Regions from separate parts of the Anthropogastromicrobium aceti genome, predicted to be linked through region 1. Evidence: a T-box and tRNA genes for the amino acid it is inferred to sense, from the RefSeq annotation. Region 1 holds a T-box; the other holds one or more tRNA genes.
What was found. The T-box of region 1 lies ahead of proS (proline--tRNA ligase). A T-box ahead of a tRNA ligase gene usually reads a tRNA of that ligase, here a tRNA-Pro.
Positions count from the first base shown of each region.

Region 1 (7,653 bases):
ATATATAAGATACGAAAGAGAGGAAAATTTATGGCACATTATTTATTTACATCTGAATCTGTAACAGAAGGACATCCAGACAAGGTCTGCGATCAGATCTCTGATGCAGTATTAGACGCAATGCTCGAGCAGGATCCGATGAGCCGTGTTGCATGCGAAACATGTACTACAACTGGTCTTGTTATGATTATGGGTGAGATCACCACAAATGCATATGTTGATATCCAGAAGGTAGCAAGAGATACTATCAGAAAGATTGGTTATACCGATGCTGAATATGGCTTTAGCGCAGACAGCTGTGCGGTTATGACAGTTCTTGACGAGCAGTCTACTGATATCGCAATGGGTGTTGATAAGTCTCTTGAGGCAAAAAATGGTGAGGATAAGGACGATTTGGATACAGGAGCTGGTGATCAGGGTATGATGTTTGGTTATGCAAGCAACGAAACACCAGAGCTTATGCCATATCCGATTTCTCTGGCACATAAGCTGGCACGCAGACTGACAGAGGTTCGTAAGAATGGAACATTGTCTTATTTAAGACCAGACGGCAAGACTCAGGTTACTGTTGAGTATGATGAGAATGATAAGCCGGTACGTCTTGATGCTGTTGTTCTTTCTACTCAGCATGATCCGGATGTAACACAGGAGCAGATCCGTGAGGATATCAAAAAGTATGTATTTGACGAGGTAATTCCAGCAGAGTTGGTAGATGAGAAGACTAAGTTTTTCGTAAATCCAACAGGTCGTTTTGTTATCGGCGGACCACAGGGTGACAGCGGTCTGACAGGAAGAAAGCTGATCGTTGATACATATGGCGGTATGGCAAGACACGGCGGCGGTGCTTTCTCAGGAAAGGACTGCACAAAGGTAGACCGTTCAGCATCATACGCAGCACGTTATGTTGCAAAGAATATTGTAGCAGCAGGTCTTGCACAGCGTTGTGAGATCCAGGTTTCCTATGCAATTGGTGTTGCACATCCGACATCTATCATGGTAAATACATTTGGAACAGGTGCAGTAGAGGATTCAAAGCTTGTTGAGATTATCCGTGAAAACTTTGATCTTCGTCCGGCTGGAATCATTAAGATGCTTGATCTGAGACGTCCGATCTACGCTCAGACAGCAGCATATGGTCACTTCGGCAGAACTGATATTGATCTTCCGTGGGAGAAGACTGATAAGGCAGAAGCGCTGAAGAAGTATCTGGCATAAGATGGCAGGATACAGCAATCAGAAGGTGTTCATTCTGTACGAGGATGAACACCTTCTCGTAGTAAAAAAGCCTTTTGGCATTGAATCACAGCGTGGAAAAAGCTTTGCAATGGATCAAGAAAGTCTTCTTCGCGGTTATTTGTCCTCAAAAACAAAGACAGATAATCCATATCTGGCTGTCGTACACAGATTAGATCGTCCTGTAGCCGGTGTGATGGTCTACGCAAAGACAAAAAAAGCTGCGGCAGATCTAAGTGCACAGCTGCAGACAGAAAATTTTTCAAAAAAATATGAAGCTGTCGTAAGTGGAATAGTACCAGCATGTGAGGGCAGGCTGGAGGATTATTTAACGGCAGACAAGCGAACAGGTACAACATCAGTATCAAGTAAGGCAGATCCATTGGCAAAAAAAGCCGTTTTAACATGGAAAGAGATTGCAAGAGAAGAAGTAAAATCAGGTGAGATATTATTGCCATATGCAAGCAGTCCCTCACCAGAGGGTGGGTGGCATTTTTTGTCTATTGTGCTTGAGACGGGGCGTCATCACCAGATTCGTGCACAGCTTTCTCATGCGGGGATGCCTATAGCAGCAGATGTGCGTTATGGCGGTGCAAAGGTGTATGGACCACGCGGTGCAATCGCTTTATGTGCAGCACAATTGTCATTTCGGCATCCGATAACAGGAAAATACTTGACATTTTCCTGGAATGATGATACCAATATAACAGCAGTTAATGGAAGGTGATCAGACATAACTGCGGTCAGACTAATTGTTGAGGAGATACGATTATGAAGAAGGTTGTAAAGTTTGGCGGAAGCTCTCTGGCCAGCGCAGAACAGTTCACAAAGGTAAAAGACATCATTTGCAGCGACATCGACAGACGTTATGTGGTTCCATCTGCACCGGGAAAGCGTTTTTCTGGTGACACTAAAGTAACTGATATGCTCTATACATGTTATGCAGCTGCAGAGCAGGACGAAGATTTTTCTGATAAGCTTGCTAAAATTCAGGCAAGATACAATGAAATCATTAACGGTCTTGGACTAACCCTTTCACTTGACACGCAGTTTGAGGAGATTGCGTCAAAGTTTGCAGCAAAAGCTGGAAAGGAATACGCAGCCTCCCGTGGTGAATACTTAAATGGTATTATTATGGCAAACTATCTTGGATATGAGTTTGTAGATGCAGCAGAGGTTATTCGTTTTAATCATGATGGTTCCTTTAATGCAGCTGTCACAAACAAGATTATGTCTAAGCGTCTTGAGAAAGTAGAGCGTGCCGTAATTCCAGGATTTTTTGGTGCAGAGGAGGATGGCACCATTAGAACATTCTCAAGAGGCGGTTCTGATATAACTGGTTCTATCGTTGCAAGAGCCGTAAATGCTAATCTGTATGAGAACTGGACAGATGTTTCAGGCTGTATGGTAGCAGATCCGCGTATCATTAGAAATCCGGAGCCAATTACAACAATCACTTATAAGGAGCTTCGTGAGCTTTCTTACATGGGAGCTTCCGTTCTTCATGAGGATGCAATATTCCCAGTACGTCAAGCAGGTATTCCGATCAATATCAAAAATACAAATTCACCGGAAGACAGAGGAACTATGATTGTAGAAAAGACCTGCCATGTGCCGAAGTATACAATTACTGGTATTGCAGGAAAGAAGGACTTTGTGGCAATCAATATCGAGAAAGATATGATGAATGCAGAGATCGGCTTTGGAAGAAAGGTACTGGAAGCTTTTGAAAAATATGGTATTTCCTTCGAGCATATGCCAAGTGGTGTTGATACCATGACTGTTATTGTACATCAGAGCGAGTTTGAGGAGAAAGAGCAGAAGGTATTGACAGAAATCAAGCATCTGGTTCACCCGGATGTGCTTGACCTTGAACCGGATATCGCTCTTATTGCAATTGTAGGACGTGGTATGAGAGAGGCAAGAGGAACAGCAGGACGCATCTTCTCAGCGTTAGCTCATGCAAAGGTAAATGTAAAGATGATTGATCAGGGTTCTAGCGAGATCAACATCATCGTTGGTGTAAAAAATTCCGAGTTTGAGACAGCAATCAAAGCAATTTATGATATTTTTGTAGTTTCTCAGCTCTAAATTGGTTGACAAATCAAATTTTGTTTTGTAAGATAGAACCATTCAGATTATAAATCTGCATGGTGCAATGAAGAAGAATAGTACTTTCAGGCGGTTTCACAGAGAGTATGCGGTTGGTGAGAGCATACAAATGCGCGGGAACGAACCTACTTTGGAGCATTCCAGGAAACTGGACGCAGCCAAGCGTTACAGGCATAAAAAAGAGAAAACCGCATGGTTTTAATAAGGGTGGTACCGCCGAAGCAAAGAATGATTTGGTCCCTTGTCAGTAAAAATTGCTGACAGGGGACTTTCCTATTATCCACCCGAATCAAAAATGGAGGTTAACATGGCAAAGGAAAAGAAATTAGTAGAAGCAATCACTTCAATGAATGAAGATTTTGCACAGTGGTATACAGACGTTGTAAAGAAAGCTGAGCTGTGTGATTATACAAGCGTAAAGGGATTTATGGCAATCAAGCCATATGGTTATGCAATCTGGGAGAATATCCAGCATGAACTTGACAGACGTTTTAAGGCAACTGGTGTACAGAACGTGGCAATGCCAATGTTTATTCCAGAGAGTCTTCTTGACAAGGAAAAGGATCATGTAGAAGGCTTTGCACCAGAGGTAGCCTGGGTTACTCATGGTGGACTGACCGAGCTGCCAGAGCGTATGTGTGTACGTCCGACTTCTGAGACATTATTCTGTGATTTTTATTCCAGAGACATTCATTCTTATCGTGATCTGCCGCGCGTATATAATCAGTGGTGTTCAGTTGTTCGTTGGGAGAAGGAGACTCGTCCATTTTTAAGAACAAGAGAGTTCTTATGGCAGGAGGGTCATACTGCTCATGCAACTGCAGAGGAGGCTGAGGAAAGAACAATCCAGATGTTAAATGTTTACGCTGATTTCTGTGAGGAAATACTGGCTATTCCTGTTCTTAAGGGTGTTAAGACTGATAAGGAGAAGTTTGCAGGTGCTGTATCTACTTATACCATCGAGGCTCTTATGCATGATGGAAAGGCTTTACAGTCTGGAACGAGCCACAACTTTGGAGACGGCTTTGCAAAGGCATTTGATGTAACCTTTGCAGATAAGGATAATAAGATTAAGCATGTTTACCAGACTTCATGGGGTATGACAACACGTATCATCGGTGCGTTAATCATGGTTCACGGAGATGACAGCGGTCTTGTTCTTCCACCAAGAATTGCTCCGACTCAGGTAACAGTTATTCCGATTGCAGCTCATAAGGAAGGTGTTATGGATAAGGCATATGCACTTAAGGAAGAGTTAGCAAAGAACTTCAGAACAACTATCGATGATTCTGATAAGGGACCAGGCTTTAAATTTGCAGAGGCAGAGATGCGTGGTATTCCGGTTCGTATCGAGGTAGGTCCGAAGGATATCGAGGCAGGACAGGCAGTAATTGTTCGCCGTGACACAAGAGAAAAGATCACCGTAAGCTTTGAGGAACTGTCAGCGAAGGTAGGTGAGATTCTTGAGACTATGCAAAAGGAAATGCTTGAGAGAGCAAGAGCACATAGAGATGCTCACACCTATACAGCAACAAATTATGAAGAGTTTAAGGATATTCTTGCAAATAAGCCAGGTTTTGTAAAGGCTATGTGGTGCGGTGACCGCGCATGTGAGGATAAGGTAAAGGAAGAGCTGTCAGCAACAAGCCGCTGCATGCCGTTTGAGCAGGAAGAGCTTTCTGACGTATGTGTATGCTGCGGAAAGAAAGCAAAGAAAATGGTTGTATGGGGCAAAGCATATTAATTTGCAACTATTCAGAGCCATGCAAAATTGCTTTCTGTGAATGCTTGCATTCAGACAGAATAGCAATTTTATATGGCGAGGTAACCACATGAGCAAAATAGAAGCATCGAAGATGCGATTTTGCGAATGGGGTTCTGAGTAGTTACTTTAATTGTGAAAAAAAATATAGAAGATACAGTAAAGATGTGTTACTATAGTATCATGCCAACGGGGGCAACAAGTTTGCCCCCACTGTCAAAATAGTAGGTTAGTAAACTAAAACATGAGTTAGCCGCCAGATAGCAGAGTAATCAGTTGGAAAGGAAACATCAGTATGTCGAAATATTCAAAGGAAGATATTTTACGCATGGTAGATGAGGAGGACGTTGGATTTATACGTCTGCAGTTTACAGATGTGTTTGGAACCGTAAAGAATATTGCAGTTACAGCAGGACAGCTAGAGCAGGCACTTAATAATGAATGTTCATTTGATGGCTCTGGCATTGACGGATTTGTGCGAATCGAAGAGGATGACATGTACTTGTATCCAGATTTGGATTCGTTTGAGATCTTTCCATGGAGACCTCAGACAGGCAAGGTTGCCCGTCTGATTTGTGATATCCATAAGTGTGATGGAACGCCATTTGAGGGGGATAGCCGTTATATATTAAAGCGGGTTATACGTGAGGCAGCCAAGATGGGAATTTATCCTTATATTGCCCCAGAATGTGAATTTTGTCTGTTTCCATATGATACAGACGGAGAGGTGATGCTGCAGACGCAGGGACATGGATCTTATTTTGATGTTGCACCGCTTGATACAGGTGAGAATGTCAGAAGAGATATTATTCTTGCACTTGAGGATATGGGAATTGATGTCAGAAGTTCCTATCATGAGCATTCACCTTATCAGCATGAGATTGATTTGCAGCCAGTGAATGCGCTTGCAGCAGCCGATAATATAGTGACATTTCGCATGACATGCAAAACTATTGCCAGCCGTCATGGACTGCATGCAACATTTATGCCAAAGCCGATGAATGACTCAGATGGCTGCGGTATGCATCTTAAGATGACGCTTATGGATTTAGAAGGCAATAACATTTTGTCCGATCCAGCTGATTCATATGGACTTAGTGAGCTTGGCTATCATTTTATGGCAGGTATCATGGCACATGTAAGAGGATTGACAGCAGTAACAAATCCGCTTGTAAATTCCTATAAGCGCATTGTTCCGGGAAATGAAGCACCGGCCTATATTGTATGGTCATCAGGCAATCGCTCACCATTAATCAGCGTTCCAAGAACATCTGCAAAGGATATGCATATTGAGCTTAGAAACCCTGACCCTTGTGTAAATTCCTATCTGGCATTTGCTGGTATCATTGCAGCAGGTCTTGAAGGAATTAAAAAGGGCTTAATGCCACAGGCAGCAACAGAATTAAATATTTATCGCCTCAGTGAAGAAGAGTGTGAGAAGCTGAATTTAAAGCGTCTGCCAAAGAGTTTATCAGAGGCAGTGGAGGAAATGGAAAATGATCCTCTTGTTATGAAGACGCTTGGCGAGTATATTTCCGGCAAATATGTTCGTGCAAAAAGGCGTGAGGTAAGTCAGTATCAGGCTTATGTAACTGATTGGGAAACCCGGCAGTATCTAAACAAGTATTAAGTGTAAATATTTTGATGTAACAGATACTGCAGCACGAAAATGTTATGTGTAAAAGGGGGAATCTCAGTGACAAATGTGATAGTGGCATTTCCCAAGCCGGAGGATGCAAAAAGTATCCGAAATATTTTAGTGAAAAATGGATTCCCCGTTGTTGCTGTCTGTACCTCGGGTGCTCAGACACTTCAATATGCCGATGATCTGCATAATGGAGTAGTTGTGTGCGGATACCGATTGACCGACATGATCTATAGTCAGCTTAGGGAGGATTTGTCGGAACAATTTGATATGCTGCTTCTTGCTTCAAGGCGGTTTACAAGTGAGGTAGATGATAAAAGGATTAGATGCGTAGCTATGCCGCTTAAGGTGCATGAGCTGCTTGCAAGTGTTGATGCGGCTGTAGAAGAAAGTGAGCTGCGAAAGAAAAAAGCACGTCAGCAGCCAAAACAGCGAAATGTGTTTGATAAGCAGCAGATTATGCTTGCAAAGGATCTTTTGATGAAGCAAAAGGGCATGACAGAGGAAGAAGCACATCGTTATCTGCAAAAAAGCAGTATGGCAAACGGGGTAAATATGATAGAGACAGCCCAGATGGTACTTTCCATATTGGGGAAAAATGTATAAGCCGTAACGGCGGAAAGAGGAGAAGAATGGCAAGAGTAAATGAAAATTATCTGAAGCTTCCGGGAAGCTATCTGTTTTCAAAAATTGGAAAGAAAGTAGCTGCTTACAGTGCAGCAAATCCAGATAAGAAGATTATCCGTTTAGGAATTGGTGATGTAACACAGCCAATTGCACCATCTATTATCGAAGCTACACATAAGGCAGTAGAGGAGATGGGTCATGCAGAGACTTTTCACGGCTATGCACCAGATCTTGGATATGAGTTTCTTCGCAGCGCCATTGCAAAGGAATATAA
Region 1 is NZ_JAJEQN010000002.1:9,030-16,682, reverse strand. Features, by position in the region: gene metK (methionine adenosyltransferase) at 31-1,215, shown strand; gene LKD48_RS00785 (RluA family pseudouridine synthase) at 1,217-1,960, shown strand; gene LKD48_RS00780 (aspartate kinase) at 2,005-3,324, shown strand; T-box leader at 3,383-3,590, shown strand; gene proS (proline--tRNA ligase) at 3,653-5,089, shown strand; gene LKD48_RS00770 (glutamine synthetase family protein) at 5,403-6,737, shown strand; gene LKD48_RS00765 (ANTAR domain-containing response regulator) at 6,804-7,358, shown strand; gene LKD48_RS00760 (LL-diaminopimelate aminotransferase) at 7,385-7,653, shown strand, end outside.

Region 2 (7,653 bases), on a different contig from region 1:
GCCTGTAATTCCTTAAGAAGTACCTTAAAGGACTCCGGTACACCTGGCTCTGGAATATTCTCGCCCTTGATAATTGCCTCATATGTCTTTACACGTCCTACAACATCATCAGACTTAACAGTCAGAATCTCCTGCAGTGTATAAGCGGCACCATACGCCTCGAGAGCCCAAACCTCCATCTCTCCGAAACGCTGTCCACCAAACTGTGCCTTACCACCAAGAGGCTGCTGGGTAACAAGTGAGTAAGGACCTGTTGAACGTGCATGGATCTTATCATCTACCAGATGATGCAGCTTTAAGTAGTGCATGTGTCCAATTGTTACCGGGCTATCGAAATACTCACCGGTACGGCCGTCACGCAGTCTTACCTTACCATCACGGCGAATCGGAACACCCTTCCACAGCTCTCTGTGCTCCAGATGAGTGCCAAGGTAATCCATAACATCTTCACGCAGGGAATCCTTATATTTCTCGTAGAATTCATCCCACTCCATGTTAACATAATCATTTGCCAGATCAAGAGTATCAAGGATATCACTCTCGCTTGCGCCATCAAATACTGGTGTAGAAATATTAAATCCAAGTGCTTTTGAAGCAAGGCTCAAATGAGTCTCCAGCACCTGTCCGATGTTCATACGAGAAGGTACGCCCAACGGGTTTAATACGATATCCAGAGGACGTCCATTTGGAAGGAACGGCATATCTTCTACAGGAAGAACTCTGGAGACAACACCTTTGTTTCCGTGACGACCTGCCATCTTATCGCCGACAGAGATCTTTCTCTTCTGTGCGATATAGATGCGTACTACCTGATTTACACCAGGAGCCAGCTCATCACTATTCTGACGGTTAAATACCTTTGTATCAACAACAATACCATATGCACCGTGTGGAAGCTTCAATGATGTATCACGAACTTCTCTTGCCTTCTCACCGAAGATTGCACGAAGCAGTCTTTCCTCAGAAGTCAGCTCTGTCTCACCCTTTGGTGTTACCTTACCTACCAGAATATCTCCGGCACGTACTTCCGCACCAATACGAATGATACCACGGTCATCAAGATCCTTGAGAGCCTCATCGCCGACACCAGGAACATCTCTTGTGATCTCTTCCGGTCCGAGCTTTGTATCACGAGACTCTGCTGCATATTCTTCAATATGAATGGAGGTATATACATCCTCCTGAACAAGACGCTCACTTAAAAGGACAGCATCCTCGTAGTTATAACCTTCCCAGGTCATAAATCCGATTAACGGGTTCTTTCCAAGTGCAATCTCACCATTCTTTGTGGACGGACCATCTGCAAGAACCTGTCCAGCCTCAACACGCTCATCCTTGAAAACGATTGGTCTCTGGTTGTAGCAGTTGCTCTGGTTGCTTCTTGAGAATTTTGTCAGACGATACTCATCTCTTGTACCATCATCACACTTAACGATAATTAACTTAGAGGAGGAACGCTCAACAACACCTGCGTGCTTTGCTACTACGCAAACACCTGAATCGTATGCTGCCTTATCTTCCATACCGGTACCAACTACCGGAGCCTCTGTTAACATTAACGGAACTGCCTGACGCTGCATGTTGGAACCCATAAGTGCACGGTTCGCATCATCGTTCTGCAGGAATGGAATCATGGAAGTTGCGACAGAGAATACCATTCGTGGAGAAACGTCCATCAAGTCGATATTTTTCTGCTCAAACTCAGAAGTCTCCTCACGGAAACGACCTGAAACCATCTTATTCATGAAATGGCCTTCTGAATCTAATGGCTCATTTGCCTGTGCTACTACGAAATCATCCTCTTCATCAGCTGTGAAGTAGCGAACCTCGTCAGTTACACGCGGATTTTGGGCATCACTCTTATCAACGATACGATACGGTGCCTCGATAAATCCATATTTATTTACTCTTGCATATGTTGCAAGTGAGTTAATCAAACCGATATTAGGACCTTCAGGAGTCTCAATTGGGCACATACGTCCATAATGAGTATAGTGAACATCTCGAACCTCGAATCCGGCACGGTCTCTTGACAGACCACCAGGTCCTAACGCAGACAGACGTCTCTTATGAGTTAACTCTGCAAGCGGGTTATTCTGATCCATGAACTGAGACAGCTGGGAACTTCCGAAGAACTCCTTAACAGCAGCAGTAACAGGCTTAATGTTAATTAAGCTCTGTGGTGTCAGATCAGACGGATCGTTTGTAGACATACGCTCTCTTACAACACGCTCCATACGGGACATACCAATACGATACTGGTTCTGAAGCAGCTCACCTACAGCACGGATACGACGATTTCCTAAGTGGTCGATATCATCATCCTGTCCTATGCCATACTCTAAGTTTAAGCAGTAGTTAATAGAACCTAAGATATCTTCCTTCATGATGTGCTTCGGAATCAGCTCTGCATTATTTGCACGAAGCTCTGCCATCAGCTCATCACCCTCAAGACCCTTCTCTAAGATCTGAGTCAGTACTGGATAATAAACAAGCTCATTGATTCCAGCAGCTTCAAGCTCTTCCTCTGTCAGGTTAAGATACTCAGAAGCATCTACCATGAGGTTAGACAGAACCTTTACACGGCGTCCTTCTACATCAACATATACGTACGGAACACCTGAGTTCTGAATCTTTGTTGCGATTGCGCGATTACAGGTCGTACCTGCCTCAGCGATAATCTCGCCTGTAGAAACATCTACTACATCATCTGCTAAAGTATGTCCATTCAGACGATTGCGGAAATGAAGCTTCTTATTGTATTTATAACGGCCTACACGTGCCAGATCATATCTTCTTACATCAAAGAACATACCCTGCAGCAAGCTGGAAGCACTGTCGGTAGAAAGCGGCTCGCCTGGACGAATCTTCTTATATAATTCAAGAAGACCGCTCTTGTAATCATTGCTGACATCCTTCTCAAGTGTTGCAAGAAGCTTTGGCTCCTCGCCAAAAATCTCTAAAATCTGCTCATTGCTGCCCCATCCTAATGCACGGATCAGAACAGTTACCGGTATCTTACGTGTACGATCGACTCTTACATAGAAAATATCATTTGAGTCTGTCTCATACTCAAGCCATGCTCCACGATTCGGGATGACCTGAGAAGAGTACAGCTCTTTTCCGGTCTTATCATGGTCGATAGTAAAATAAATACCAGGTGAACGTACCAGCTGGCTAACGATAACACGCTCTGCTCCATTGATTACAAAGGAGCCTGTATCCGTCATCAACGGAAGATCACCAATATAAATCTCATGTTCTTTAATGGTATCAGTTTCCTTATTATGAAGTCTGACCTCAACCTTAAGTGGTGCGGAATATGTTGCATCACGTTCCTTGCATTCCTCGATTGTGTGCTTAATTTCATCCGGGCACAGACGGAATTTGCCAAAACGCAACTCCAGATTGCCGCTGAAATCTACGATAGGGGAGATATCATCAAATACCTCTTTAAGTCCATCGCCAAGGAACCACTGGTAAGAATCCTTCTGGATCGCAATCAGATTCGGAATTTCAAGAACTTCGTTGGACTTGGAATAACTCATACGGAAGGTTCTGCCGGATTTGACTGGTCGAATTCTGTTTTTTTCCATGTTTGCTCACCCCTGATAAATATATTTTGTGCCTCTATCCGATCCATATCTGCGCGGCATGCTGCCTCAAAGTATATTGGCAGACACCATTGTCTTCTATACGGAAAGCATAGAAAGCGATTTTGTCCATGATAGTGCACATATCACTATAGCATAGCATAGGCAGACTGTCAACTATTTTTTTGCCGTTTTCTTGATTTTTTTAACTTTTTTCTTTACAAACTTCTGCTTATTTGATATAATTGTTTTTACTTGTGAGCGTCGGGGCGTAGCGCAGTTTGGTAGCGCGCATGAATGGGGTTCATGAGGCCGCAAGTTCAAGTCTTGTCGCCCCGATTTTATTTAATTTTATCTGACCTTATCTTTTATCAGACCGGAAAAACCGGTCTTTTTTTATTGCACTTTACATGTGCAGCTGTCTTTCTAAAGTCAATTGCCTGCTCTTTTGAAACAAATATCTATCAAATATCAGTCAGATAAACAAAAAAAGGTTCTGAAACCCTTGTTTTTCAAGGATTCCAGAACCTAATGTTAAGCACAAATTACTTTAAGGTAACCTTTGCTCCAACTTCCTCTAACTTCTTCTTCAGCTCTTCAGCGTCAGCCTTAGCTGCTGCTTCCTTAACTACCTTCGGAGCTGCCTCAACTAATTCCTTAGCTTCCTTCAGACCCAGACCGGTTACTTCACGAACAACCTTGATAACCTTGATCTTAGAAGCTGCTGGAACCTCAGTCAGCTCTACGTCGAACTCAGTCTTCTCTTCCTCAGCTGCTGCGCCAGCGCCTGCTGCTGCTACAACAACACCTGCTGCTGCAGATACGCCAAACTCTTCCTCACATGCCTTTACAAGGTCATTTAACTCTAAAACGCTCATACCCTTAATAGCTTCGATAATCTCTGCTGCTGTCATGATAATTTTCCTCCTAATATAAGAATTATTAACTATGCCTTACGGCTTTTACGAATGATGATCCATTTTGAATCATCTCATGCAGCTGTTTTACGCAGCTGCCAAATTCCAATCATAAACCAGATTATGCTTCCTGCTTCTCTGCGATCTGCTTGATAACACGAGCAAAATTGGTGATCGGAGACTGGATGCTTCCCAGGAACTTTGCAAGAAGTTCTTCTCTGGACGGGATTGTGGACAGAACCTCAACACCCTTAGCATCGTAGAAGGCTCCTTCTACAACACCACCCTTAACCTCAAGCTTATCGTTTGTCTTAGCAAACTTGCAGATAATGCTTGCCGGTGTGGTTGCCTCGCTCTTGCTGATTGCAATTGCGGATGGACCCTCTAACAGATCCTTTAAGCTCTCGAACTCAGTGCCCTCGATTGCACGCTTAACCAGTGTGTTCTTATATACCTTATAAGTAACACCAGCTTCTCTCAGACTCTTACGCAGTACGGTATCCTGCTCAACGGTAAGACCACGATGGTCAACCAGAACTACACCCTTTGCGCCGTCTAAGGATGCTTTGATTTCCTCAACAATCGGCTGCTTCAGCTCAACTTTAGCCATGATATGTGCCCTCCTTCTTGAAAATTTTAAGAAAAGGCCGAAAAATGCCTCTCTGCAAAGACAGAGAGGCAAAGATAATCTTTAATATAGATCTCTCCTCGGCAGGCGTTTTCTCCTTATGCCTTGCGGCACCTGCTGTCTTCGGCAAATATATGAAAGCCTTGCGGCCTCAAACATTGCAATAATATCATACTGACAATCACTTGTCAAGTACTTTTTACTGACCAAATTTAACGGTATTTAACTTAACGCCAGGTCCCATGGTAGAAGCCATGGTAACACTCTTTAAGAAGGTACCCTTCAGAGTGCTCGGTCTAGCCTTGATTACTGCGCCCATCAGCGCCTGGAAGTTGTCTGCTAACTGCTCCTCGGTGAAGGAAACCTTACCAACCGGAACATGAATAATGTTGCTCTTATCCAGTCTGTACTCAATCTTACCAGCTTTAATTTCCTTAATAGCCTTTGCAACGTCCATAGTTACGGTACCAGCCTTCGGGTTTGGCATTAAGCCCTTCGGTCCAAGTACACGACCCAGACGACCAACAACACCCATCATATCCGGGGTAGCTACTACAACGTCGAAATCAAGCCATCCTTCGTTCTGGATCTTCGGAATCAGCTCCTCAGCTCCAACGTAATCAGCTCCTGCCTCTTTTGCGATATCAGCCTTGTCATTCTTAGCGAATACAAGAACGCGAACATTCTTACCTGTTCCATGAGGAAGAACTACTGCACCACGGATCTGCTGATCTGCGTGACGTCCATCACAACCTGTTCTGATATGAGCTTCAACTGTCTCATCAAACTTTGCACTAGAAGCCTTCTTTACGATAGATACGGCTTCGTTTACATCATAAAGAGTAGCGCGGTCTACCAACTTGGCAGCCTCTACATACTTTTTTCCTCTTTTCATCGAAAAACCTCCTGGTGGTATTTGCGGGAATATCCCTCCCACTTAATGTTGATATTCTTACTCTTCTACCTTAACACCCATACTGCGAGCAGTACCTGCGATCATGCTCATAGCAGCCTCAAGGCTTGCTGCATTAAGGTCTGGCATCTTTGTCTCAGCGATCTTCTGAAGATCAGCCTTGGAAAGAGTTGCAACCTTAGTCTTATTTGGTGCTGCAGAAGCAGTCTGAATATTGCATGCCTTCTTAATAAGAATAGCAGCCGGCGGAGTCTTGCAAACGAAGGTAAAGCTTCTGTCTGCGTATACAGTGATGATAACCGGAATGATCATACCAGCCTGATCAGCAGTTCTTGCGTTAAACTCCTTTGTAAACTGTACAATGTTGACACCCTTCTGTCCAAGAGCAGGTCCAACCGGTGGAGCCGGTGTTGCCTTTGCAGCAGGAATCTGTAACTTAATATAACCTGTAACTTTCTTTGCCATTGTGGCACCTCCTAATAATGTGGTATTTGCGGGGGATACCCTCCCACAGCAGAACCATACGCCAAATAGGCGTTTTACTGAACTTTCTTAATGTCGGTAAAATTCAGTTCAACCGGTGTTTCATGTCCAAACATGTCAATAAAAATTGTAGCGGTCTGCTTTTCAGCATCTACAGAACGAATCACAGCCTCGGTACCTTGCCATGCACCAGTAATAACACTGATAAGGTCGCCTTCTGCGAAGTTCACCTTTTCCTGCGGAGTACCCATAAAGGTAGCAAGAGCAATCATCTCTTCCTCCGTCAGCGGCACCGGCTTTGATCCCGGGCCTACAAATCCTGTAACACCTCTGGTGTTGCGGATTACATACCAGGTATCGTCATTCATAATCATATGAACCAACACATATGCTGGGAAGATTTTCCTCATAGAGGACTTCTTCTGACCATCCTTGTTCTCCATCACTTCCTGAAGGGGAATCGCAACCTCGAGAATCTGATCTTGAAGATTCCGGTTCTCGACAGTTTTTTCGATATCAACCTTTACCTTATTCTCATAACCTGAAAAGGTATGGACAACATACCACTTTGCCTCTTCCATTCTGATTCCTCTCTTACCTGATAAACTCAACTACATACTGACATGCAATATCAAAGAACCTGATAAACACGCTGAGTACAACAGAAACAACCAGCACTGCAATTGTCTGATTCTTTAATGATTCTTTGCTTGGCCAGATGATCTTGCGAAACTCGGCCTTTACACCCTTCCAAAACGCAACTATGCGCTCTTTCACGGATGGCTTAGACTTCTTCTTTGTCTTGGCCAGCTTCTTTGATTTGGTTTCTGCCTTTTTTCCTGTTTCTTCCATAATCAACTACTCCTTACTGGAGACCAATTACTTGGTTTCCTTGTGTAATGTATGCTTCTTACAGAATCTGCAGTACTTCTTTGTCTCCATTCTGTCTGGATGTGTCTTCTTATCTTTTGTCATGTTGTAATTACGCTGCTTGCAGTCCGTACATGCCAATGTGATCTTTACTCGCACAATCTCCACCTCCGTCGTAATAAATTAGCAAACTTTTCGGTCTTTTGCGCATAAAAAAAAAGACCTGCGCCTTCCAAACGCTAGAGTAGT
Region 2 is NZ_JAJEQN010000023.1:213-7,865, reverse strand. Features, by position in the region: gene rpoB (DNA-directed RNA polymerase subunit beta) at 1-3,596, opposite strand, end outside; tRNA gene LKD48_RS09600 (tRNA-Pro) at 3,859-3,932, shown strand; gene rplL (50S ribosomal protein L7/L12) at 4,139-4,507, opposite strand; gene rplJ (50S ribosomal protein L10) at 4,632-5,120, opposite strand; ribosomal protein L10 leader region at 5,151-5,283, opposite strand; gene rplA (50S ribosomal protein L1) at 5,338-6,033, opposite strand; gene rplK (50S ribosomal protein L11) at 6,091-6,516, opposite strand; gene nusG (transcription termination/antitermination protein NusG) at 6,591-7,115, opposite strand; gene secE (preprotein translocase subunit SecE) at 7,129-7,386, opposite strand; gene rpmG (50S ribosomal protein L33) at 7,414-7,563, opposite strand.
Region 2: it encodes a tRNA-Pro, which carries the amino acid that the T-box ahead of proS (proline--tRNA ligase) is inferred to sense. The anticodon was not compared.